One region of the Alteribacillus sp. JSM 102045 genome, then DNA from elsewhere that is predicted to be linked to it. Evidence: predicted binding sites of a transcription regulator. Region 1 holds the regulator's gene; the other holds the start of a gene.
What was found. Region 1 encodes LexA, which represses DNA repair genes until DNA is damaged. Its sites were predicted from a motif close to CGAACATATGTTCG; they were not measured.

Region 1 (12,105 bases):
GCTTGAAACAGACCGGCGCCATATTCAAAAACGAATGGATGACTTAAAAAAGCAGCTTGCAGATGTTCAAGCACATAGAGAAAGTTACCGTAAACAGCGCCGCAAAAACAATGCAGTTCAATTTGCTTTGGTCGGTTATACAAACGCAGGAAAGTCGACACTTTTAAGTAGATTATCAGGTGCTGATACGTTTCAAGAAGATTTATTATTTGCTACACTTGACCCGCTTACTAGACAAATTGAACTTCCAACTGGTTATCAAGCATTGCTCACAGATACGGTAGGGTTTATACAGGACTTACCGACAACGTTAATTGCAGCCTTTCGTTCCACACTTGAAGAAGTAAAAGAAGCAGACATCCTCCTTCATGTAGTCGATGCTTCCCACCCGGAAGCCCATGAACAGATGGAGACGGTGGACAAGCTTTTGAGTGAACTAGAAGCAATTTCAATTCCTTCTATTACGGTATTTAACAAAAGAGACCAAGTACAGGAACCAACTGCTTTAACAAGATCTGACCAGCCGTCCATTTTTATATCAGCTTTCAATGAAAGCGACATTCAAGAACTGCGAATAATTATGGAAGAAACATTAAAACAGCAAATGAATTACTTTCATGTGAAAATTCCAGCGCAAGATGGTAAAAGTCTTTCAGATATCCAAAGATATACGCTGATTAAAAACGAGAAGCTGCTCGAAGAAGAAAATAGTTTTGATTTCAAAGGATATGTGCTCCCGAATCATCCAGTAAACGGAACCATAAAAAAATATGAAGCAAACATGTAGAAAGTTGGGAAAAAATGTCTGCACCTTGGCATGACAAGAAAGAATTAATAAAATTAGCCGAACAAGCAGAAACTAAAATACAGCCAATGATAAAACAGGCGGAAGAAACGGCTGATTGGAATCAGGCAAAGGTTTTAAACATTTTTAAAGAAGAAGGTGTTTCGTCCTTTCATTTTAATCCTTCCACTGGATATGGTTATGATGATACAGGCCGCGAAACACTTGACCGAATATATGCTAAAGTATTTGGTACCGAAAAAGCGATGGTCAGGCACCAGTTTATATCTGGAACCCATGCCATCACTGCAGCACTATTTGGAGTATTAAGGCCTAAAGAGCGGTTGGTATACGCAGGAATGCCCTATGATACGCTCCAAACAGCAATCGGCCTGTCTGAAAATAAACGAGGGTCCATGAAGGATTACGGTATTGCTTGTGATATTGCTCCCTTGGATTCAGAAGGATATCCGGACAGCAAAGCTATCCTCGACCGTGTTTATCCAGAAACAAGAGTGGTGGCATTGCAGCGTTCCAAAGGTTATGCGTCCCGTCCTTCTGTTTCGATGGAGAAAATGCAGAAAATAATAAATGAAATTAGAGCATACCGAAAAGACCTAATCATATTTGTAGATAATTGCTATGGAGAATTTGTTGAGAAAACAGAACCGGGGCATCTAGGTGCTGATTTGTTAGCTGGGTCATTAATAAAAAACCCGGGAGGCGGATTGGTTCGAACAGGCGGTTACATAGCAGGCAGAAAGCAATATGTAGACCAGGCAGCTTCAAGGTTTGCCGCTCCAGGTATAGGATTAGAAGGTGGAGCAACATTAAACAGCCTGCTTGAAATGTATCAAGGGTTGTTTTTGGCTCCTCATATTGTTTCACAAGCGTTGAAAGGTGCTTTTTATACGGCTGCTTTACTTGAAGAAGCTGGACTAGAAACATTTCCATCTTGCCTGGAAACAAGAACAGATCTTATCCAGGCAGTCACATTTAAAAACAAACAAAGTATGATCCGGTTTTGTCAGGCTATTCAGGAAGCATCCCCGGTTGACTCTATGGTAATACCAGAACCTTCTCCAATGCCAGGATATAAAGATGAAGTAATTATGGCTGCTGGTGCATTTATACAAGGCTCTAGTATTGAATTATCTGCTGATGGACCACTGCGGCCTCCTTATACGGCTTATATCCAAGGCGGCCTAACATTTTCCCATGTGAAATATGCCGTACAACAGGCATTGCATGCATTAATGAAAGAAGGTTTGCTACCAGAGCAACATAGCAATGAACAGTAATAGGTATAAAGGCATCCGACGTTTCTGAAAATTTCGATGTAAAAAAAGTTAACATGCACTTGACGAAAAACCTAACATCGTGTAGGATGAAAATATCTTCTTAAGGAAGGAGGCGGCCAGGTGAACGATAATATCCGGCGCAACATGCCTTTATTTCCTATTAGCATTGTGAAAAAGCTGACAGAATTGTCCGCACGCCAAATTCGTTATTATGAAGAACACGGTCTTGTATATCCGGCAAGAACCGAAGGCAATCAACGACTGTTTTCTTTTAATGACGTAGACAGGCTGTTAGAAATTAAGGCACTCATCGAACGAGGCGTAAATTTATCTGGAATTAAAGAAATTTTTGAATTACGCTCGCAGCATGAAGAAGAAAAGCCTAAGCCTGCTCTTAAGAACACAGAAAGTATGAGTGATAAAGAACTTCGCCGTCATTTGAAACATGAAGTGATGGCAGCAGGAAGGCAAGGCAGAACTTCTATGATTCAAGGACAATTGTCAAGGTTTTTCCATTGATCAGGTGATTTCCTTTTGTCTCAAGGACAAAAGATTTCATACTAATTTTTTTGAAACGAAGAGAGGAGACTCACCACATGGCCACCAAGTACACTAGAGAAGACATTACAAGAATGGCTGAAGAAGAAAACGTTAAATTTATTCGTCTGCAATTTACGGACCTTCAAGGAATTATTAAAAATGTAGAAATTCCAGTTGATCAACTTTCTAAAGCATTGGATAACAAAATGATGTTTGATGGTTCTTCCATTGAAGGTTTTGTAAGAATTGAAGAATCTGATATGTACTTATACCCTGATTTAGATACATGGGTAGTATTCCCTTGGACTCCGGAAAAAGGGAAAGTAGCTCGTCTTATTTGTGACATATATGAGCCAGGGGAAGTAGGAGGAGACCCAAAACCATTCGCCGGTGACCCTCGCGGAATCTTGAAGCGTGTATTAAAAGAAGCAGAAGAAATGGGCTTCACTGCTTTCAACATTGGTCCAGAGCCAGAGTTCTTCCTTTTTAAAAATGATGAAAAAGGCGAGCCTACCATGGAGCTTAATGATAAAGGCGGCTATTTTGACCTTGCTCCAACAGACCTCGGTGAAAACTGCCGTCGCGATATTGTGCTTGAGCTTGAAGACATGGGCTTTGAAATTGAAGCTTCTCACCACGAAGTTGCTCCTGGGCAGCATGAAATCGACTTTGAATACGCGGACGCTGTAACTACTTGTGATAACATTCAAACCTTTAAGCTTGTTGTAAAAACAATTGCAAGAAAACACGGGTTGCACGCAACATTTATGCCAAAGCCGTTATTTGGAGTAAATGGTTCTGGTATGCACTGTAATATGTCCTTGTTCAAAGGAAAAGAGAACACGTTCTATGATGAAAAGACAGATTCTCAATTGAGTGAAACAGCAATGCAGTTCTTAGGAGGTATTCTTGAGCATGCCCAGGCTTTCACTGCATTGACTAATCCGATTGTTAACTCTTATAAGCGTCTTGTTCCAGGATTTGAAGCACCAGTATATGTAGCATGGTCGCTTCGAAACAGAAGTCCGCTTGTGCGTATTCCTTCTTCTAGAGGATTAAGCACACGTGTAGAAGTAAGAAGTCCAGACCCTTCTGCTAACCCTTACCTTGCTATGGCAGCTATGCTAGCTGCAGGTCTCGATGGCATAAAGAGAAAACTGAACGCTCCAGAGCCAACGGATCGTAACATCTATGTGATGAGCAAAGAAGAGCGTGAAGAAGAAGGTATTAAAGATCTTCCTGCTGACCTAAAACAAGCATTGGACAGCCTTTTGAAAGATGAAGTGCTTGTCAACGCTATCGGACCTCATGCAATTGAGCATTTTGCAGAAGCAAAAGAAATCGAATGGGATATGTTTCGCTCTCAAGTACATCCTTGGGAAAGAGAACAATTCCTTTCCACATATTAATAAGATCCATAAACCCCTTGATGACCTCGCTGTTATCAAGGGTTTTTTAGGTGTTCTGTAACTGAATCCATTATGCTCCTTTTTCATAAATACATCTTTCAGCAAGAAATAAGGCTCCTCATCATGATTATATATCAATGAAAAATGAAAAAAATTTATGATGATACCGTGTACCATTAAATGTTTAAACAGCTCGTCAAAGATAACATAGATTATTAGGGAGGTAAGGTTTAAGGGGAGGGATAGATCGACCGTAACTTGCAGATTCATTCGCAGTCTCCAAGAACGAAAAAATACCCGGCTCATGCTGTATATCAGCAGCCGGGTAAACTATTTAAATAAGTACAAAATTAATGCAGTGTTCGAAATACTCCAGTAACTTTTCCTAGAATAGTGCAATTGTCTAAAATAATAGGTTCCATAGCAGCATTTTCCGGCTGCAGGCGAATGAAATTATCTTCTTTATAAAAACGTTTGACAGTCGCTTCTAACTCTTCTGTCATCGCTACGATAATATCCCCGTTGTCCGCAGTTTGCTGGTGTCTTACCACTACTAGGTCTCCGTCATAAATACCAGCCTCAATCATACTATCTCCTTGAATAGTTAATATGAATACTTTCTCATCAGAAACCATACGCTCTGGTAAGGGGATATACTCTTCAATGTTTTCAACAGCGGTAATAGGTTCACCCGCTGTAACTTTCCCCAAAACAGGAACATAAACAGCATTGCTTTCTGAGATTTGCGGTTGAACGTCTTCTAGTTCTAAAACTTCAATTGCTCTCGGTTTTGTCGGGTCTCGGCGTATTAATCCTTTATTTTCAAGCCTTGAGAGATGACCGTGTACAGTCGAACTTGATGCGAGCCCTACAGCTTCGCCTATTTCACGAACGGAAGGAGGATAGCCTTTTTGCCTGACTTCTTCTTTTATATAATCTAAAATTTGCTGCTGGCGTTTCGATAGTTTGGGCATCGGGTCAGCACCTCTATTTCTATTTTTTTCATATAAACAGTATAGCATGGAAAACATATGTACGCAAACACTCGTTCTAATCTTATCTTGACGGGAACAAAAGTTCTCTATATACTAATTCGTAACGGGAACATACATTCTTATTTATCGGAGGGTATTTAATGATTTTAAAAATGAAGAAGTTAAGCAGTCAGGAATGGGCTATTTTAATTCTTTTTATCATTTCTATTATTTCTCTTGTCTTAACTGTGCAATTAACTGCTCCTGAAGAAGAAAAAAGCATGTATGTAGACAGTATGGATGGACAAGAAGAGGATGTGCTAACCTATACATGGATCGAAAATGGACGCTGACTATATGAGAGGCTGAACAAATGAAGGAGAGAAAATATTTTGAAAAGCTGCATCATTTATTGCCGGGTAAGCACGAACAAAAAATCACAGCAGTCTTCCTTAACAAGACAGCAGGAGGAGCTAACCCGTTTATCGAAGGCAAAAGAATTTACAATTACTAAAATTATTACAGAAGAAGCGAGCGGATATTCCATTGAGCGAGAAGGGCTTCTTGAAGTATTGGATCTGTTGAGCTCACAAAAAGCCGAAGTATTATGTGTGCAGGATGATACGAGACTGGGGCGGGGAAATGCAAAAGTTGCTTTGCTTCATCAATTATTTAAATTAAATGTCCCCATTTATACGGTAAAAGACGAAGGAATTCTTGAGTTATCTGAAACCGATAATATGTTGATGGATATTTTGTCGATGGTGGAAGAACATCAAAGAAAACTTCATAATTTAAAAATAAAAAGAGGAATGAAACAAGCAATAGAAAACGGTTTTAAACCTGAAAAAAACCTCTCGGACCTCCAACAGGGCGGAAGAAAAAAGAAAAAAGCGCCGATAGATGAAATCGTCCGGCTCAGAAAACTCGAACTGACGTTTCGTGATATAGCGGCTACCTTGCGTGGTTTTGGATACGATGTTTCTAAAGCTACTGTACATAGAAGGTACAAAGAACATATAGAGAGCCTGAAAAATTCGGAGTAATTCTTTCTTTGTTTGAAAATAACGTATTTGAGAATGTTGAATGCCCTCTCATCGACTGCAGTGAGGTTTGCAAAATAAAAATAGATCATATAGATTAGAAGACAAGTTAAAAAAGCGGAATACCAGGGAGGTTATTATACATTTATGCTTTCTCAAGAGAAGATTGCACGTATTAATGAGCTGGCTAACCGTTCTAAAACCACTGGTTTAACGGAAAATGAAGAAAAAGAACAACAGCAGTTACGACAAGAATATTTATCTAAATTTCGATCCTCATTCAAAAGTCAGCTGCAGTCTGTTAAAGTAGTTGATCCAAACGGCAAGGATGTCACTCCCGACAAAGTCGTTAAAACGAAAAGTAACAATTCGAACTTTCGCCAATAGATTTATATAGTAGAAATGGAACCTGGTGGTTAAGTTAATTTTCCATCAGGTTTTTGTTATGAAAATTACTAGAATCAGGTTAAAAGGAAGTCAATCTGTTTACATTAAAGCTTCATAAATTTCCGAACAATCTATTTTATACCAATAAATAACAGCTAGAAAAATTATCGTTGTTATTTAAATGAACGAAGTGAAGCAAATGATATGCATAACGATTCCATGATAACCACCTTGTACAATCAGGATAGAACGTTTATGATTAAACACGTAGGTAATAATACATATTGAGTTGTGGGAAAGGAAGGGAATAACATGGCAGCTAAAAATGTGGAAGAATTAGCCATTAATACAATCCGAACATTATCTATTGACAGTATCGAAAAGGCCAATTCCGGCCACCCGGGGTTACCAATGGGGGCGGCTCCTATGGCTTATACATTATGGAGCAAATTTATGAAACATAATCCGGGCAATCCAGACTGGTTTGACCGCGATCGCTTTGTGTTATCAGCGGGACACGGTTCTATGCTATTATACAGTCTCCTTCATTTGAGCGGATATGATTTGTCATTGGATGAATTGAAAAACTTTAGACAATGGGACAGTAAAACACCGGGACACCCGGAATATGGCGATACTCCTGGAGTTGAAGCTACAACTGGACCGCTTGGACAGGGGCTTGCTATGGCAACAGGTATGGCTATGGCAGAACGCCATTTAGCTGCTGTGTATAATAAAGAAGACATTAAACTAGTAGACCATTACACTTATGTATTGTGCGGAGATGGAGATTTGATGGAAGGAGTCTCATCCGAATCCGCTTCGCTTGCGGGGCACTTAAAGCTTGAAAAGCTCATTGTGCTTTATGACTCTAATGATATTTCTCTTGACGGAGATTTACATCAATCTTTTTCCGAAGATGTATTAAAACGTTACGAAGCTTACGGTTGGCACACTATTCTAGTAGAAGACGGAAATGATATCGAAGCTATCGAAAAAGCGATTGAAGAAGCAAAAAATACAGACCGCCCTTCTATGATAGAAGTGAAAACAGAAATTGGATTTGGGTCTCCTAATAAAGGCGGGACGAATGCCGCACACGGTGCGCCATTAGGTGAAGACGAAGTAACCCTCGCTAAAGGATCTTACAAATGGGAGTTTGAAGAAGATTTTCATGTTCCTGCGGAGGTTATGGAACATTTTGCTAAAAGAAAAGCAGAAGGTGCCCGCAATGAACAAGAATGGAATGACAAATTAGAAACGTATAAAGAAAAATATCCTGAACTAGCTGAACAATTTATTCGTGCTGTAAAAGGAGAACTGCCGGCTGAATGGGAAAAAGACCTTCCTGTATATACTGAAGAAAAGCTGGCGACAAGAGCAGCATCTGGTGAAGTACTTCAAGCTATCTCAAAAGCAGTACCGTCTTTATTTGGCGGATCAGCTGACCTTGCTTCCTCTAATAAAACACTAATCAAGGAAGAAACAGACTTCAGCCGTGATAATTATAAAGGAAGAAACATTTGGTTTGGTGTACGTGAGTTTGCGATGGCAGCTGCAGGAAACGGCTTAAAACTGCACGGGGGTGTCCATCCTTATGTTTCTACCTTCCTCGTGTTTTCTGATTATTTGCGTCCGGCTCTGCGTTTAAGTGCTTTAATGGAACTGCCTGTTACTTATGTGTTTACTCATGACAGCATTGCCGTTGGTGAAGACGGTCCAACTCATGAACCAATTGAACAAACAACATCTTTACGGGCTATCCCTAACTTAAATGTTATTCGTCCGGCTGATGCAAATGAAACAACAGCAGCTTGGAAAGCAGCACTAGAGAGCGAAAATACACCAACGGCTCTAGTATTGACCCGTCAAGGTCTTCCAACCCTGTCTGGTACTGCAGAAAAAGCAGAAGAAGGAGTAAATAAAGGGGCGTATGTTCTTGCAGAATCAGCTAAACGTCCAGACATCCTGCTATTAGCAACAGGGTCTGAGGTGTCACTCGCTATTGAAACAAGACAAGAATTAGAGAAAGAGGGAATCAAAGCGAATGTAGTCAGCATGCCGAACTGGAAAGCATTTGATGAACAAGATGCAGCTTATCAAGAAGAAGTTCTTCCAGATGGAGTGCCAGCTTTAGCGTTAGAAATGGGAGCTTCCCACGGCTGGCATAAATATGTTGGTTATAAAGGAGCAGTTTTAGGAATTGACTGTTTTGGCGCCTCTGCTCCTGGAGATAAAATTGTTAAGGAATACGGGTTTACAGTAGAAAATGCAGTAGCCAAAGCTAAATCTTTATTAGATGAATAATAAAACCAAACGCTTCGTTAAAGAGACACGTTATAGTGCTCTTTTACGGAGCGTTTTTTAAATATTAATTATGGTACATTCAGGTAGTTCTCACATAGATATAGTTCCAAAGATGCAGTGTAGAAGAAACTCTTCTATATCTATGTTATCTATTTTTTATTCGACAAAATCAGTATTATTTATTTTCAGAAAATGACAGCACTTTTACTTGTTATAAGTTATTATAAAATTAAAGCAGTGAAGGGGGGAGAAAAACACATGACCCGGTATCAAATGGTTATTATTACAAAAGAAGTAGCTCTCCAATATTACCAATCAGAGGACAAGTTATTTCGTTTGTTTCTAGATTACAATCGTGCATATGAGTGGGCTCGTCCAGTTTTAGAAAAACAAATACGTTATATTACAGACGCTGTATTGCCTGTTCATTGGAATAACTCCCTGTCATGTTACCTGCAAGAATTAGGTTATAACGAAGAAAAGACGAAAGAAGGATATTCTTATTATTCTGAAAAATCGAACAACAATCTGTATGTCACGGAAAGGTACATCTATTTTCATCACGCGGGAAACTCAAAACAGGAGTGGGAAGTGTTTGATTGTATAAAAAACCTGTCGCCCTATGTATTCGCCGTGAATTTCGAGAAAGAAGCATATGGCTGGTTAAAGCCATTAAAAGTATTCTCTGTGTTATAATATCAATTCGCAGAGCTTACGATTTTTCATTTTATCCACTGTTGTTTGGAAGACCTCTATAAAGAAATATTGTCCCCCTCTTTTAATGACAGTAAGGATACGTTATAATTATATAGGTTAAACGTGGCAATTATTACAGAATATTTGTTTCAATGGTTTTAGAAGGAGGATAAAAGAGGAATGGACTGGCTTTGGTTTGTACTCGTTGGTGTGCTTTGTCTATTGGCGGGTGCTGCATTAGGATTTTTTATTGCACGAAAAACAATGATGAATTATTTAAAGAAAAACCCGCCAATCAATGAGCAAATGCTCCGGGTAATGATGATGCAAATGGGACAAAACCCATCGCAGAAGAAAATAAATCAAATGATGAAAGCTATGCAAAAGCAACAGGATAAAAAGTAAGGAAGAGGCTGTTTCAAAAGGAAGTGTAGAGCAATAAAGCTTTTTACACTTTACCGTTTTGAAGCAGTCTTTTCATTTGAAAACATCTCGTTCACTTAATGACTTCCATATTGCCGCATTTTGCTCGTCTATCGTATAGGATGTTTTCAACTTCTTAATTCCTGTTTGCATGCATTCTCTTTTACGTTGTATGATAGAAGTAATGTTTTTAATGAGCGTCCCTGCAATAGCAGCATATGATAACATGCAGGGAGGGGAGTTGGAAGAAATGAACAGCATGTTAATTGTTACTACAATTGGTGCCGCATTCATGGCTACAATCGCTATATTTATTCGAATGAAAGCGATAAAAAAACCGGCCTCCGTAAAGAAAATTATTTTACCACCTTTATTTATGTCGACAGGATTTCTAATGTTTTTATATGAACCAACCCATATTACTTTTTCACAGACGATTGAAGCATTATCGGTCGGCCTTATTTTTTCATTGCTGCTAATTAAGACGTCAAGCTTTGAAATTAGAGATCAACATATCTATATGAAGCGTTCCAAAGCTTTTGTTTTTATTTTATTCGGCCTCTTGATCGCAAGAATTCTATTTAAACTAATAATCGGTGATGCAATAAACATAGAAGAATTAGGAGCCATGTTTTTTATTTTGGCATATGGCATGATTATTCCGTGGCGGATATTTATGCTCGTTACTTATAAGAAAATGGAAAGACAAATGAGGCTGGAAGATAAAAATACTGCCATTGCGTTTCGGCCTTAATTTTAAAAAGGCTGTCCATCGATTACCGATTTGGGCAGCCTTTTTTAAGTAAATAAATGTTCGTAAGGAGCGACATCAATTTCCTTTTCCTTTAATTTTTTTCTTAAAAATTTGTGATCTCTTTTTGGAGTAGCGATAATATAACCGCGTATTAACAGATCTTCATTAATCAGGTTTGCGTTTTCTTCTAGTGCCAGTTCTCCAATTTTGCCGGCAATTTTTTCACGAGCCGTATCTCTGAACAGCTCAGGCACGGGTTCTACTAATTCCTCTAGCAGATCTTTTTTTTCCTGCGGCCACAGGTGAATGGTTTTTTCAAGATAATAATCCTGCCAATCTAAAATAGATTTACCATCTTCTTTGGGAAACCTCTTTAAAAACTTTCGAAACATAAAATATCCACCAATAAACATAATGACCGTAAGAAAAACAGACCAGAAAACAATAAACCACATGAACATATCAGAAGGCATCTGATTCACCTCATTTGCTGAATCTCATCGATATTTTATCATAGAACTAGAAAAAAAGCAGGATTAAAATCGTTTTCTATAATATAAAAATAATCCGGGTTTTGATATACTTCCTATGGAAAGGAGATTGTTTATGTGGATTGATATTACCAGTTATATTATTCATTGGATAATGGCCCTGTCTTTTTTTCTTATGATACCTTTGCCTTTCTTTTTAAAAGGAATGGAAGGGGAGAATCTATTATTTATTAAAAAAATTTACCGGCCGATCATTCACTTTGCTCATGCCGGCATAATAGGTTCAATAATAACCGGTTTGTTTCTCATTCAGGAATGGCTATCCTGGTGGACCATTGCCGTGTTTGTTCTCTGGTTAGTCATTGGAGCTTTCTTAGGTTTAACTGCCAAATCGCTTCGAATTTCCATGGAGAATAATCAATCGAACAGTTCATTATTAAAGCACAGCTGGATTCTCACTAGTGCAGTTTTAACTATGTTCATTTTGAAGTTTGCCAATTGGTTTTAGCGTAAATAATACATATTGATATGGTAATTGCACAGAAAGGAAGTATGAAAACGATGGCCGGCAAAGATGTTAACGATTATATTGAACAAGGAATCTACGGGCCAAAAGAAACAAAGCCGGATGAAAAAAGGAGATTTCTTGGGATGTACCGAGAGCGTATTCTTTTGGCGCTTACAAAAGAGCAAGTAATGGAAAAAGGAACATATTCAGAGGTAGAAGATGTGCTCCAATCTCACTCCGACGTGGTTATGGTGGTGAACGGGAAGTTGGGATATACGGCTTTATCTCCTTACACCAAAATAGCCAGCAAGTATGGAGTGCACGCAAAGCGCGTGACCAATATGGATAACAAAACAGACATTGGTCTCGTTCTAGCTAAAGATTACGCTGTAGATAAAGAATCTATTTTTATAGAAACAAAAAAAGAAGACCAAAAAACAAAAACAGAGAAAAAACCCTGGTGGAAAAGAATATTTAATTAACCTGTG
Region 2 (12,105 bases), on a different contig from region 1:
TTTCCAATTTATCGTGAAAATTCTCCATGTCCTCTGCCATTTCTTCCTTTTCTACAAACAAATAACGCATCGTCATGTTATCCGATGAAAAAGGCGCAAATTCTTCCATCATTTGAATTAGCAGCCGATCCCCATTATCCACATGGCCTTCCCGGTAAAAATAGGCCACCGAGGAAAGGCCCTCTTCGACCGTATCGAGCCATTCTTTGTATCTCTGTAAAAAAACGCGTTCTGCTTCTCGTAAACGCTGAGACATGATTGAGTTCTCCTTTCGGGGCGGGGGGGGGGATGTGGTTTGATCATAGCATTATTGTGCTTTTTTTTGTATAGGACGTTCTTTTGAATGAAGTTGCGGTCGATTTTATTATGAATGGCGGCTTTAGCATGGAGGGTGCTGGGTATTGGATTATGAACTGCTATTTGCGATTTATGCACCTTTTCTTCAGGTTTGGGCTGCTTTCTTGCTTTTATAATGCACTTTCACTTAGATATGTACTCACCTAACTGCTGCATACTTCCAAATTAGCTTCGTTTTATTATGATCATGCATGGAGTTCCAAGGGCCCCAAGGACAGGGGGGCTGATTTATTCTCGTTATGAACCTCTGATCCAGACTTATGCGCTGCTTTTCTCCAAATATGCACTCCTTTCCGCCATTTATGCACAACTTATAACGAAATACGCATGAACTTCAATTATGTGGGGGTCTGGCCCCACATAAATCACATAATTAAAACAAAGCAGCCCATTTCAGGCTGCTTTGTTTTAATTTTTTTGATCAAAAAAGACGCCGTCTACGGTGGGGCCGTTGTATGGTCTCTCGTAACGCTGACTCGATTCTTTCTTTTTTTTCAATTGCTGCATACCGAGGCGGAGTTCTCCTTTGGAAGCTTCCATCCGCTGCTGGATATCTTCGTTCATTTTTACAATAGTACGGCCCAGCTTTTGTTCGGCATCGTTAAATTCGGTTTGCTTATTCATTTCTTCTAACAGCTTAGCACGCTGCTGGAGATAGTCTTCGAGTTTTTCTACGTACACATCGCGCTCGTCGAGCTCTTTAGGAAGTGTTGTCGAAACGTGTTCGTGCAGGGCTTTAGTTACAAGAAACAGTTCTTTGACCAAAGCCATGTTATGCTTGGTCTCCTTCTCCAAAGCGCTGCTGACGGTCGAGTTTAATGATTTCCTTCCAGGTATCCCGAAACTCTTCGACCAAACCACGTGCTTCGGCGAGTGCCTCTTTATCGTTGTTTACGTTGGCGTCTACCAATCGACGGTGGATAAAATCGTATAAGCTAAACATGTTTTGCCCGATATCAGAATCCGTCTTTAACGTTACCATTAATTCTCGGATAATGTCCTGCGCACGGATTATACATTTATTTTTGCTTTCTATGTCTTTATCGCTCATAGCTTTATCAGCTTTGTCAATAAATTTGAGACAGCCGTTATAGAGTAATAGAGTCAAATCGCCGCGGGAGGCTGTTTGGATAGCGTTTTGCTGATAAGCATTTTTTGGCGCTGGTTTGGTGTTTGGCTTTTGCGAAGCTGCAGTGGAAGCAGCGGCTGCTGTGCTTCCAGCATTCGCTATTGGTGTGTATGTTTGTTCTTTTCTTGCTGGAGCCGTTTTTTTATAGGCTTCGGCCTGTTTCATATTTTTTTGGTAAACAGCCTGCGCATTTTGAAATGCCATAATTTTTCAATCCTCCTGTATTTCTGCAATACTTCCTATTTTATGTTAAAAACCGCCGCTTCCTCCGAACATCTGCGCGTAAAAATAATTGGCTTGTTCGTTTGCGCGGGCAATGGCTTGTTCCATCGATGTAAACTGCCGCCAGTACCGCTCTTCTGTGTCAACAAGGCGCCGCTCGAAGTTAGAAATTTGATCTTCGATGTTATTAATATTTCTTCCTAATGTGAATTGGTGATTTTGAATTTTTCCTTTAAAACCGCCAGCTCTCTCCGCCAGTGATTCGATGGCGCTGTCGAGAGAATGACGCAGCCGTATTGCAATTCCCTGTTCTGCTCGGCTTTCCCCATCGGCTGCAAACAGTTCAAACACGCCTTCCGGATCACTTTCTATCGCTTCGCGGAGCTTTGTTTCATCAATTTCAAGCTTTCCACGGTCCATGTAGTTTTTCGTCGTCGTAATACCAACCGTTGTCAAATGACTGTATTCCGTATCAAAATCTGTCTCCACTCTGCCGTAGAGATTGACCCGAAATGTATTTGTAAAGCTGGAAATAATACGGTCATTTCCAATTAAGCCGCTTTTCGCTTTTTCTTCCCACAGCTCAATTTCCCGGTCACTCATCGCTTCTTTTTGATCGTCGGTAAGCGGAGGCTGTCATCTGTAGAAGCAGCAGAACGGGCACCCATGTTGGCTCTCCGCATGACTGTATCAAAAATATTGTTGCGAAACTCATCAAACAAACGGTTAATGCTTCGGTATTCGTCAATCTGCCACTCCATCGTTTGACGCTTCTGCACCATTTTATCCACAGGCATGCGCTATGCCCGCATCAAATCTTTCACCATCTGATCAATATCCATTCCAGACGCAAAACCTGATAACCTCACGATTTACGCCTCTCCTCTCTATATTCAATTGTTAGTAGTGTATGAAATTGTGTAATAAAACTCTTTATCTTTTATATCGGCTCCTATATCGTTTTGTGAAGGTAAAAAACAAGAAAAAATCGATTCACTTCCCCCGTCAACGGGAAATGAATCGATCAACTACATTCTAAGAACCTAACGTTTGGTTCAAAAAATCTACCGTTTCTTTCATTGCTTCGTCAAGCTGCGGTGTGGTTTCTTTCAAGGGATGGGCGGCGTTGAAGGTATGATTTCCGCCTGGTATAACGGCAATAGAGTGGTGGGAGGCAGTATTTTGCATGGTGTCCGCGCCTTTTACAAGCCACTCTCCATCCGCATCGCCTTGTACAACGTGCACAGGAGCTTTCAAAGATTCCATTTTGGAGAGAAGATGAAAGCGGTCTTTGTTTGCTTTTATATCGTCTAATACCTTGGACTTTAATGGCATGTCCTGGTTCGTGCGCTGGTTTGCGATATAACCAACACCTTTTTCACGAATTTCCTTTTTGAGATCCTCCCCGAAAAAGTCAATATCGGAAACACCATTCCACGTCACCACCGCTTTTACTTCGTTCGGGTGATCGGTTGCAAACAAAATCGCATTGGCACCGCCGCGGCTGTGGCCAAGCACCCCAACTCGCTCTAAATCAAATTGGTCAGAAAAAGGAAGCTTTTCCTCTTTTATATTAGCGATGAGAACATTTAGATCCTCTTGTTCTCTTGAATAAGTATTTACCGCAAACTTATCCAGTTCATCAAAATCTTTTTTATTCACTCCGCTGTGGGAGAAGTTAAAACGAATCGCATAAAAGCCGTTCTCTGCTAATGTATCCGCAAGGTGAGGAAAGAAGTTCCAATCTTTAAATCCTTTAAAGCCATGACAGATAATGACCACCGGCTTTTTCGTACGTGCAGCCGGAGCATGAACATTTCCTCGAAGATGCAAATCATTATCCATCGAAATCGTAAATGATTGATTTTCTATAGAACCTGACACCATCGGTATCCCCTCCTATGTTGCATGTTATCACAAATGTTCAGAATAATAAAACGATAACATATCCCTATAAAATTAAATATTCCGAGATTTAAAAAGACTCTTCCGTTATTAAAATCAGTCATATATAATTATTTTACGTTTTATACGGTTATATAACTGGTTAAAACGTGTTTATGTCATTATATATGTGTAATACTCACTACATCTTATATTTACTATCTATATATAATAGATTTCATAGAAAGGGGGCCAACGTATGTCCATTGCTTACTTGAACCGATGTTTCTTCTATCTTCTCGGTATAGTTATTAATTTTTTAGGTGTAACATTGCTGGTTAAATCGGAAATGGGCGCAGGATTTTGGGCTGCTTTTTTCACCGGCCTGTCCGAACAGCTCGGTTTGACCGTAGGCATGTGGTATGGATTCTTTCAATTAATCTTTATTTTTGTGAATGGGTATCTTTTATCGAAACGTCCAGAATACTGGGCTATCATTCCTTTAATATTGGAGACAATCATATTAGACTTTTGGCTAGAGGTCGTTTTTAAAAACGTTCATTTAACCTCTGCTCCTTTATTTGCTCAAATCATTGTCTTTATCACCGGGATTATATTGGTAAGTTTAGGAGTAGCTATTTATATCATGCCTGGCTTTCCACGAGCTCCGATTGATCAATTGTTTCTCGCTTTCAGTGAGCGGTTTAATTGGACCATACGTGCCTCCCAAACATTTGTTGCTGTAGTCGTCGCCGGAACAGCTTTTCTAATCGGAGGTCCTGTGGGAATAGGAACGGTTGTCGTAGCGTTGACGTTAGGATCTTGTATTCAATTTTGGTACGAAAAACTTACCGCTTTATCCAAGCTTTACTCGAATAAAGACGTTTTATATTCTTCTTAACAAGATGGGGGCCAGAACAGCCTCCATCTTGTTTTATTGGAAAGACTTTTAGGTGATTTTACGCATGATTTTTTCGTACCGGACTTGCCGATAATATATTCTGGATCTTAAGGGAGCGAAGACCGTTTTTGGTATGGCACCACACCAGGGCGTCTTTCTCGTTCATGCGGTGTATGGTTACCTTTCTCTGGCTGAGGGTGCCGTCTTTTGCTTCATAAATAATTTCAACAGGTCTCCCACTTTCTAATGCTCTTTTTAACACACCTTCCATGGGATATCCCTCCATTCTTCCCTTCCACTATACACGAACATTTGTTTTCTACCAAGTGAAAAGAACGTTTAGTACATTTCCAAATATAAACAAGAGCAAGGCATCATTGCCCTGCTCTCCTTAATGAATGTACTTTTTACATCATGCCGCCTCCGCCCATGCCGGCCATTTGCTGCTGCATCTGTTGTGCCTGCGCATTTGCTTCGGCCATGGCCTGTTCCATGCGTGTAAACTGATCCCAGTAGCGTTCCTCGGTTTGCTGCATACGCCGTTCAAAGTTAGACATGCGGTCCTCAAGCTGTGTCATCTCACGTCCGATGGTAAATTGATCAGGGGACGGAACAGTGGGACCACCTGCTCGTTCGGCAATGCTGTCCATCGTACTATCAAGGGAATCCCGTACCCGCCGGGCCAGACCTTTTTCTTCATAAGAATCACCGTCAGCAGCAAACAATTGATAGACTGCTTCGGAATCTTCTTGAATGGCCTGCTCTAAGGCAGTTTCATCTACTTCCAGCTTACCCCGTTCCCGGTAATCACTGCTCGTCGTGATGCCAATTTCAGTTAAATGCGAAAAAGCTGCTCCTTCTCCGGTGTCAACTTCTTCATACATATCCTGGCGCATCGTATTTAACCCTCTTGTTAATATATCATCACGGTGAAGATAGCCGCTTTGCGACCGTTCTTCCCATTGTTCAATTTCCTTTTCAGTCATATCACCACGCTGGTCTTCGGTAAGAGGCGGATAGTCTCTATAGTATTCTTCATTCAGCTTCTCGTTGGTGTTTTCAAGCATTTCATTGTAATCATCCACAAAACCCATAATCGTCTCTTTGATGCCTTCGGTGTCCGGATTTACACTCACATTAACCTGCGTATCAAATTCATCTTTTAATGTAAACTCCACACCATTCTCGCTGAATTGATTGGATGTACGTTCGGTTTCAATGCCATTCAGCTCAAACTTTGCATTTTGGCCGGCAGTTTCATTGGTTTCATCGAGGTGGAGCACATCTGTTAAAAAGGCGTCACCATTAAAATTAATTTCATTTCCATCTTCATTAAATACACCCGTTTCGCTCCGGGTAATAGAAAATTTCCCAGCATTTTCATCATAAAACCCACTGACTCCAGCACCGGAACGATTCAACTGATCGATGATATCATTTAAACTGTCGGTTTCGCTAAATGTAATTTCTTCCGTATTCTCTCCGTCTTCTCCAAAGGTCGTTATTTCAAACGTATAATTTCCATCTTCATCCCAATCGAGATCGATTTGTTCTCCTAATGCCTGATCTGCTTTTAACACTTCCATGCCATCTGCTGTTGTCACATGAGGCTCGCCATCCCCAGCCTCTGGATTATCACTGACATTTGAAGCAGCAGCAGCAAGCTGAGTGACATTTAAAATCGTGTGGCTCCCTTCGACTGCGTCTGCAGATGCACTCACTCCTACCAAACTCTCATTGGAACTGGTTGCTTCTTTAGCGGTTGTGTTCGATCGACGAATAATTCCATCAAAAATAGAATTATGGAAGTTTTGGTACTCTCGGTTCATTTCGCGGTAGTCTTCCATTTCATATTGCAGTCTCAATGAGTCCTGTTCCATTTTCACAAGCGGCTGTCTCTCTGCTTGCATTAAATCCCGAACAGTTTGGTTAATATCCATCCCCGAAGCAAATCCTGTTATTCTATTATCCACTTTGTCCGTACCTCCTATAATAGAAAAAAGAGAGCCAGTTACGGTCTCTCTTTCTATTGTTGTCTGATATTTATATCGGATACATTTGAATAGATTTAAAGAAAAATAAAAAAAACAGCTCCGAAAAAGGAACTGCTACGCTTTATTTATACTTGTTCATCCACCAATATACCGACCTGCTCGAGCATAGAGGCGACCATATCTAAAAATTTTTCAGGCGGTATTTCCCGGACCACTTCTTCCGTTTCCCGCTCAAGCACCTGCACGTAAATCCGGTCAAGATCTTCATGCACATTAAATTAAAAGTCCGTGTAACTGGCTTCAAGCATTTTATTCATACCGTCTGCCTGCTCTAAGTTCTTTCGAGTCAAGCATCGCAGCCCGGTGATCTTTCGTTACATGCTGAATTTTCTCAGTCGTCGAACGTTCTGTCTTCTGTCCGTCTAGCAAAGAGCGTGAAACATCTCCGTTACTTCCTGATATAGAAAAACCCATTGTACCATCCTCCATCCCCCATAGGTTTTACATTATATCGGTTTATTTCTTAAAGTTTTTAGATAATTATGTACCTTTAATAGATATCGCACGCTCGCGTACCATTTTGCGAATGCGGTCAATAGTGACTCCGGTAACGCTTGTCTCCATCACTGTTGCTTCCTGGCTTTCTTTCACATACTGCCTCACGTTTAAATAATCGTCATGATAGCCTGGAAAACAGTCTGCACATAAACCTGCTCCCATCTTAGGCGTCAGCTTCCCGCAATCATCACACCAAACCTTATGAGATCCCGTCATCGTCCTAACTCCTTTAAAAGCCCTCCCCAGAGTCGGAGAAGGCTGCTCACTTTCTTAAACGGAAATATCAACAGAAGAACCTTTATGCGGTTCCGCCGCTTCTGCACGGCTTTTGTCCCAGAAGGATCGAACATTTTATTCACAAAATCTCCTTGCTGCTCTCCTGTATCCATTGCCTGCTTCAGCACAGACATACCAGCCTGCTGTTTCACCTGACCCTGGCTCATAGCGATTGACATAGCTGCAATCTCCATCTCTCCACCTCCTTGTTGTTAGGATACGAGATAAGCTCGAAAGGAAGTCTCCAGGGTGCTGCTCCACTTTTTCCAGCGGGGCAGCAACGTAAACTGAAGCACTTCTTTACCTTTTTCAAATTCTCCTTTTTCTAATATCGTAACGATATACTGAAGAGATTCTCTGAATGTATGGTGCTGTGCTTGTATCGTGTCGAAATGCTGCGATTCAATCACTGGCTGAAGGGATTGTTCTGACACGGAAAAAGCATAAATGACATCTTCAAACAACGGGAGGGCCGACTCGATCTTTCCTTCATTTAAAAGATATTGAATATGCTGAAGCCCTTCTCCCATGGTTTCCGATAACTCAAGTACTTTTTGGATCACCGGTAATTGTTTTTCCATTATAGTCACTACTTTCTCTCCATGAGGTGTACTATTTATATCGGCTGCTTTCCGTGAAATTATAAGGTTATTCTTTAAAAAAAGACTCCAGCACAAGCTGAAGTCTTGATAGATTACTAGTTTGTTATGGTGAAAGTCACAATATCGCCCTGCCTGAGGTTTGAACCGTTTTATCCTTCGATGTCTTCCATAACAAACATTTCTCTAAACCCCGGATTTGCCGAAGTCTATTATATAAGTTAAATTAAATAGCTGCAAGAGTCCTTGCGGAAGCTGATTGGCCTGGGCGAGCATGGCTGTTGCGGATTGATTTAATATATTATTTTTCGTAAACTCTGTCATCTGCAAAGCCATGTCTGCATCACGTATGCGTGATTCGGCCGAAAACACTTTCTCGATAGTATCGTCAAAAATAGAAACAGCTATCGATGCGTTCATGAGTGGATACGTCTAATGCGTATTTTTCATCATTCGTTCCTTCGGCAACACCATCACCAGAAGTGTACATGGTTCTGCTTCACCGTCTGCGGATTCTATCGCCGCTCCCTCTTCACCAGCTATACCTAAGGCAGCTGCACGCATATCTTTCAAATTAATGGTCATGGTCTGCCCCTAATTGGCTCCGACTTGAAAATTAATCGTGACAGAAACATTACTGGCCTCTGGCAAAATCACATCAAAAGCACGGGATAAAACGTATTCATCTGCCTGACTGTTGATTTCCTACATATATTTGTCATTACTAAACCAAACAGGGGACTCCCCAAATTGCTTTCTTGACAGACTGCCCAGCCAATGTAACCCTCCTCATCTGGAGGTTCTACTAGGTTAAACAACCACTGCCGATCTTCTGCATCATCTTCCATTGCACATGAAAGCAAAACGGCTCTGGCAAAGATTCCAACAGATGAGGGGGAAACACTTCCTCCTGTGAAAACATGTGATCTTCCCAAGAAATGCCATTTCATTCACTAAATAGCCTACAAACAATACTTTTTCTACCAGACTTAACTTATACATAGCCTGCCTCCTTTAGAGATACAAATGACTCATCACAGACAATGACATGATCCAGTAATTAATACCTATAATTCTTGCTGCTTCAGTTAATCTTTTGGTGACTTCGATTTCCTCGCTTGATGGGGAAGGATCATTTGATGGATGGTTATGTGCCACAATCACCGAGCAGGCATTGGCTAGAATGACTGGCTTTAGGACTTCACGTAGATGGACGACCGAAGCATTTAAGCTTCCAATATGACAGGCATGAATGGCAGTTGGCTGTTTTTGGTGTCGAGGCAAAGGACAACGAAATGTTCTATCCACTTCCGGTAAAAACTGATGAAACAGCTGTTGTGCATCATCCGGAGAAGTAATTTTCGTTTATCACTACATCAAACTAGTTTCCCTCGCTAATTTTACGCTGACAATATTACCCCGTTTTCTTGGCTCCTTTCTTTCCTCTTTTACTTCATTCACAAGCGGTAATGGTAATTGTGCTGTGTTCTCATAATGTTTCATCGTATCTTCCTCCTAAAATAAAAATAGCCCCTACTCTCTAAAATGGAAGTAGAGACATTTACAACTTGTAAACAGAATCAATTGATCGCAAGCACCTGTTCTTTATAATAATATATGGAATGATTATTCATTCATTGCTGGTTATGTATTTTTAACAATTATAGAAGTATTCGTTCAAAGTAGGGGCTTTCCGGACACATCCCTCTTTCCCCTATTTGTCCCAAAAAGAAAAAGAGCTACCTTCACAATGTCGGCAACTCCTCCTTTTCGCTATGTCATCGTGTACTGATCAAGATGTAACGAACGGTTGAAATCCCTTCTCCAATTCGTCGTCGTCGTTCAACTACTTGAATTGTGGAATGAGCGTAAACTGCAGGATCTCTTGTACTTTCCCATATCGATGCCCTTCGAGTTCACGACCTGCTCCAGGATTTCCTGAACCTTGTCGATTTGTGCTTTTGCTGATTCTGTATCGTTCATGTCCCCAAAACAGGACGTACTGAATTCTCAATTGATGCAAACCCATCAACGACATCATCCATCAACTGTATTGCCTCAGGGTATTTCATGTCATTGAGCTGTTTTTGAACATGTGTCAACCCTTCTAAAACCGTCTCTGACAGCTGTAGACTCTGATTCATTACATCAAGATGCTTCTCCGTTCGCTCACTGCTTTCTGTGTATTATTATGCCCATTTTTCCCTAAAGAAGTCTTTTCCTTCTTTTTTAGTATCTAAATTAGAGATATTTTCTATATTGTAAGGGAAGGTTTATATTCTTATTTGCAATATTATCTATAGTCATACATTGCCAGTATTTTCTCAAGATATTTTCCTTATGATTAACTAACATATTTTTTCTATGGGCTATTGGCATTATTGCGGATGGATGAAATTCTGCCTTGTCCCATTTTACCCACTCAGCTATTGCACCTATTGTTTTGAAGTTATCTTGATTCGGCAGTCCTGTTAGTATAATCTCATGAATATCATTTGGTAATACATTTGATGCATTAGTAATCATTTTCCTTGCAACCATATGATCTAACACAAGAATTACAATGCCATCATATTCAATTTTTCGATTTGCTTTACAGCCTTTAATATAGCTTGAAACAACCCTAATCTTGATGAAGCTTCAATAGAAAGTTTTGATTTTTCCAAAATAAAATCTGGCTCACCTATGTCACCTACTCTAAAATCTTGGTTACTTTCTAATAACCTTAAAGCAAACATAATTTCGCTCTCAAAACTCCTAAAGTAGTTTACTTCACTATCAGTTAAATAAGCACATGTATCACCATGAGCGCCTCTATGCTCCATATTCTTAGCAACATTTTCAGCTATATCAATTCGCCCCATAGTCTCCATGGACCAAAGTGCAAAAGAAAGTTCAAAAAATGACTTTAAATCACTCTGTTCTGACCTTTTCCTAGAATATATAGTTCTTAACTTTTTAACATAAGATAACAACCCATGTATACCATCAATTCCTTTAAGCTCATTTCTATCACAAAACTGTTCCACTATTTCAAAGTACTGGTCTTCCTTTAATTCCAAAAATTCTTTTGCAATTGATTAAAGCTAGTCATTAATTCCCCCCTAAATTTAAAGAGAGACTCTAGTATAATAACTAGAGCCTCTATATTGATGAATTCTATTATCCAAGCAACTGTAGTACGGATTGTGGTTGCTGGTTTGCTTGTGCGAGCATAGATTGTGAAGCTTGAGAAAGGATGTTGGAACGAGTCATTTCCATCATTTCCGCTGCCATGTCTACGTCACGGATACGAGATTCTGCAGCTGATAGGTTCTCAGCAGAATTGTCTAAGTTAGAGATTGTGTGTTCTAAACGGTTTTGGGATGCACCAAGACTAGAACGCTCAGCTGAAACGCTTTCGATAGCATTATTGATAACGGTTTGAGCTGCTGCCGCACTATCATGTGTGGATACATCTAATGCGTATTCAACATTAGTGCTGTTTGTTCCATCTGTTACATTTCTATTCTCAGTAAATGCTGCATCTTCAACACCATCGACTTCTCCGCCGGCTGTCGTGCCAGAGATACCCAGTGCATTGGCGCGCATATCATTAATATCAACAGTCAAACTTTGTCCTTGATTTGCACCGATTTGGAAAGAAGCCGAAAAATCCTCTTTAACACCGCCATCACTAATTTCAAGGTCATTTCCACTTTCCCCAGCTGTAGAAGCTTCAATTACTAGGTGAGTTGTAGAAGCAGTTTGTGCATTTCCATCTTCATCAAAATATTGCATTGCACCGTCACCTGCTTTAAGCTCAACTCCTTCAATGTCGCCCCCGACTTGCTCAGCAATAGAGGTTACTAATTGATCTACCTTACCACTAGCAGCTGTAGGAACTAATGCATCACTTATATTAACTCCAGTTGCTTCGCCGGAATACTCCCCATCATTTGCATTATAGAATTCAATTTGCTCACCATTAATGGTCATACCTGTACCTACAAGCGCTTCAATATTTGCATCAGTTTCAGCAGCATCACCGCCTTCTAAGTCAGCAAAATCAACTGCTGTTGAAGCTGCAATGGCAGGGGTAGTAGTACCACTATCTGCACCACCAGCAGTAGCGCCAAAAGTATTACCATTAGTATCAGTAACAGTTTCAGTACCTATAGTACCTGCCGAACCTTTAAATTCCCC

Region 2: ACE1TI_RS15805 (WYL domain-containing protein) is a predicted target of LexA. The motif match lies at 4,799-4,812, and genes of this name have one in related genera.

Annotation. Positions count from the first base shown of each region.
Region 1 covers NZ_JBHFQG010000012.1:3,417-15,521, forward strand. Annotated here, with positions in the region: gene hflX (GTPase HflX) at 1-787, shown strand, start outside; gene ACE1TI_RS10000 (methionine gamma-lyase family protein) at 802-2,085, shown strand; gene ACE1TI_RS10005 (MerR family transcriptional regulator) at 2,206-2,604, shown strand; gene glnA (type I glutamate--ammonia ligase) at 2,682-4,034, shown strand; gene lexA (transcriptional repressor LexA) at 4,385-5,008, opposite strand; gene ACE1TI_RS10020 (hypothetical protein) at 5,170-5,361, shown strand; gene ACE1TI_RS10025 (YneB family resolvase-like protein) at 5,401-6,054, shown strand; gene ACE1TI_RS10030 (DUF896 domain-containing protein) at 6,199-6,438, shown strand; gene tkt (transketolase) at 6,751-8,745, shown strand; gene sirA (sporulation inhibitor of replication protein SirA) at 9,004-9,441, shown strand; gene ACE1TI_RS10045 (YneF family protein) at 9,622-9,846, shown strand; gene ACE1TI_RS10050 (CcdC family protein) at 10,115-10,618, shown strand; gene ACE1TI_RS10055 (DUF2621 domain-containing protein) at 10,663-11,091, opposite strand; gene ACE1TI_RS10060 (hypothetical protein) at 11,225-11,617, shown strand; gene ACE1TI_RS10065 (YueI family protein) at 11,671-12,099, shown strand.
Region 2 covers NZ_JBHFQG010000026.1:36,304-48,408, reverse strand. Annotated here, with positions in the region: gene ACE1TI_RS15840 (DUF8042 domain-containing protein) at 1-256, opposite strand, end outside; gene fliT (flagellar protein FliT) at 766-1,128, opposite strand; gene fliS (flagellar export chaperone FliS) at 1,130-1,690, opposite strand; gene fliD (flagellar filament capping protein FliD) at 1,736-2,311, opposite strand; gene ACE1TI_RS15820 (flagellar cap protein FliD N-terminal domain-containing protein) at 2,308-2,505, opposite strand; gene ACE1TI_RS15815 (alpha/beta hydrolase family protein) at 2,744-3,595, opposite strand; gene ACE1TI_RS15810 (YczE/YyaS/YitT family protein) at 3,852-4,493, shown strand; gene ACE1TI_RS15805 (WYL domain-containing protein) at 4,552-4,764, opposite strand; gene ACE1TI_RS15800 (flagellar hook-associated protein 2) at 4,901-6,466, opposite strand; gene ACE1TI_RS15795 (flagellar protein FlaG) at 6,613-6,759, opposite strand; gene ACE1TI_RS15790 (hypothetical protein) at 6,797-6,961, opposite strand; gene ACE1TI_RS15785 (hypothetical protein) at 7,028-7,261, opposite strand; gene ACE1TI_RS15780 (YjfB family protein) at 7,258-7,515, opposite strand; gene ACE1TI_RS15775 (DUF8042 domain-containing protein) at 7,534-7,902, opposite strand; gene ACE1TI_RS15770 (flagellin) at 8,107-8,316, opposite strand; gene ACE1TI_RS15765 (hypothetical protein) at 8,353-8,505, opposite strand; gene ACE1TI_RS15760 (JAB domain-containing protein) at 8,935-9,228, opposite strand; gene ACE1TI_RS15755 (hypothetical protein) at 9,292-9,423, opposite strand; partial or broken gene ACE1TI_RS15750 (DUF8042 domain-containing protein) at 9,900-10,073, opposite strand; gene ACE1TI_RS15745 (hypothetical protein) at 10,162-10,446, opposite strand; gene ACE1TI_RS15740 (hypothetical protein) at 10,479-10,982, opposite strand; gene ACE1TI_RS15735 (flagellin N-terminal helical domain-containing protein) at 11,083-12,105, opposite strand, start outside.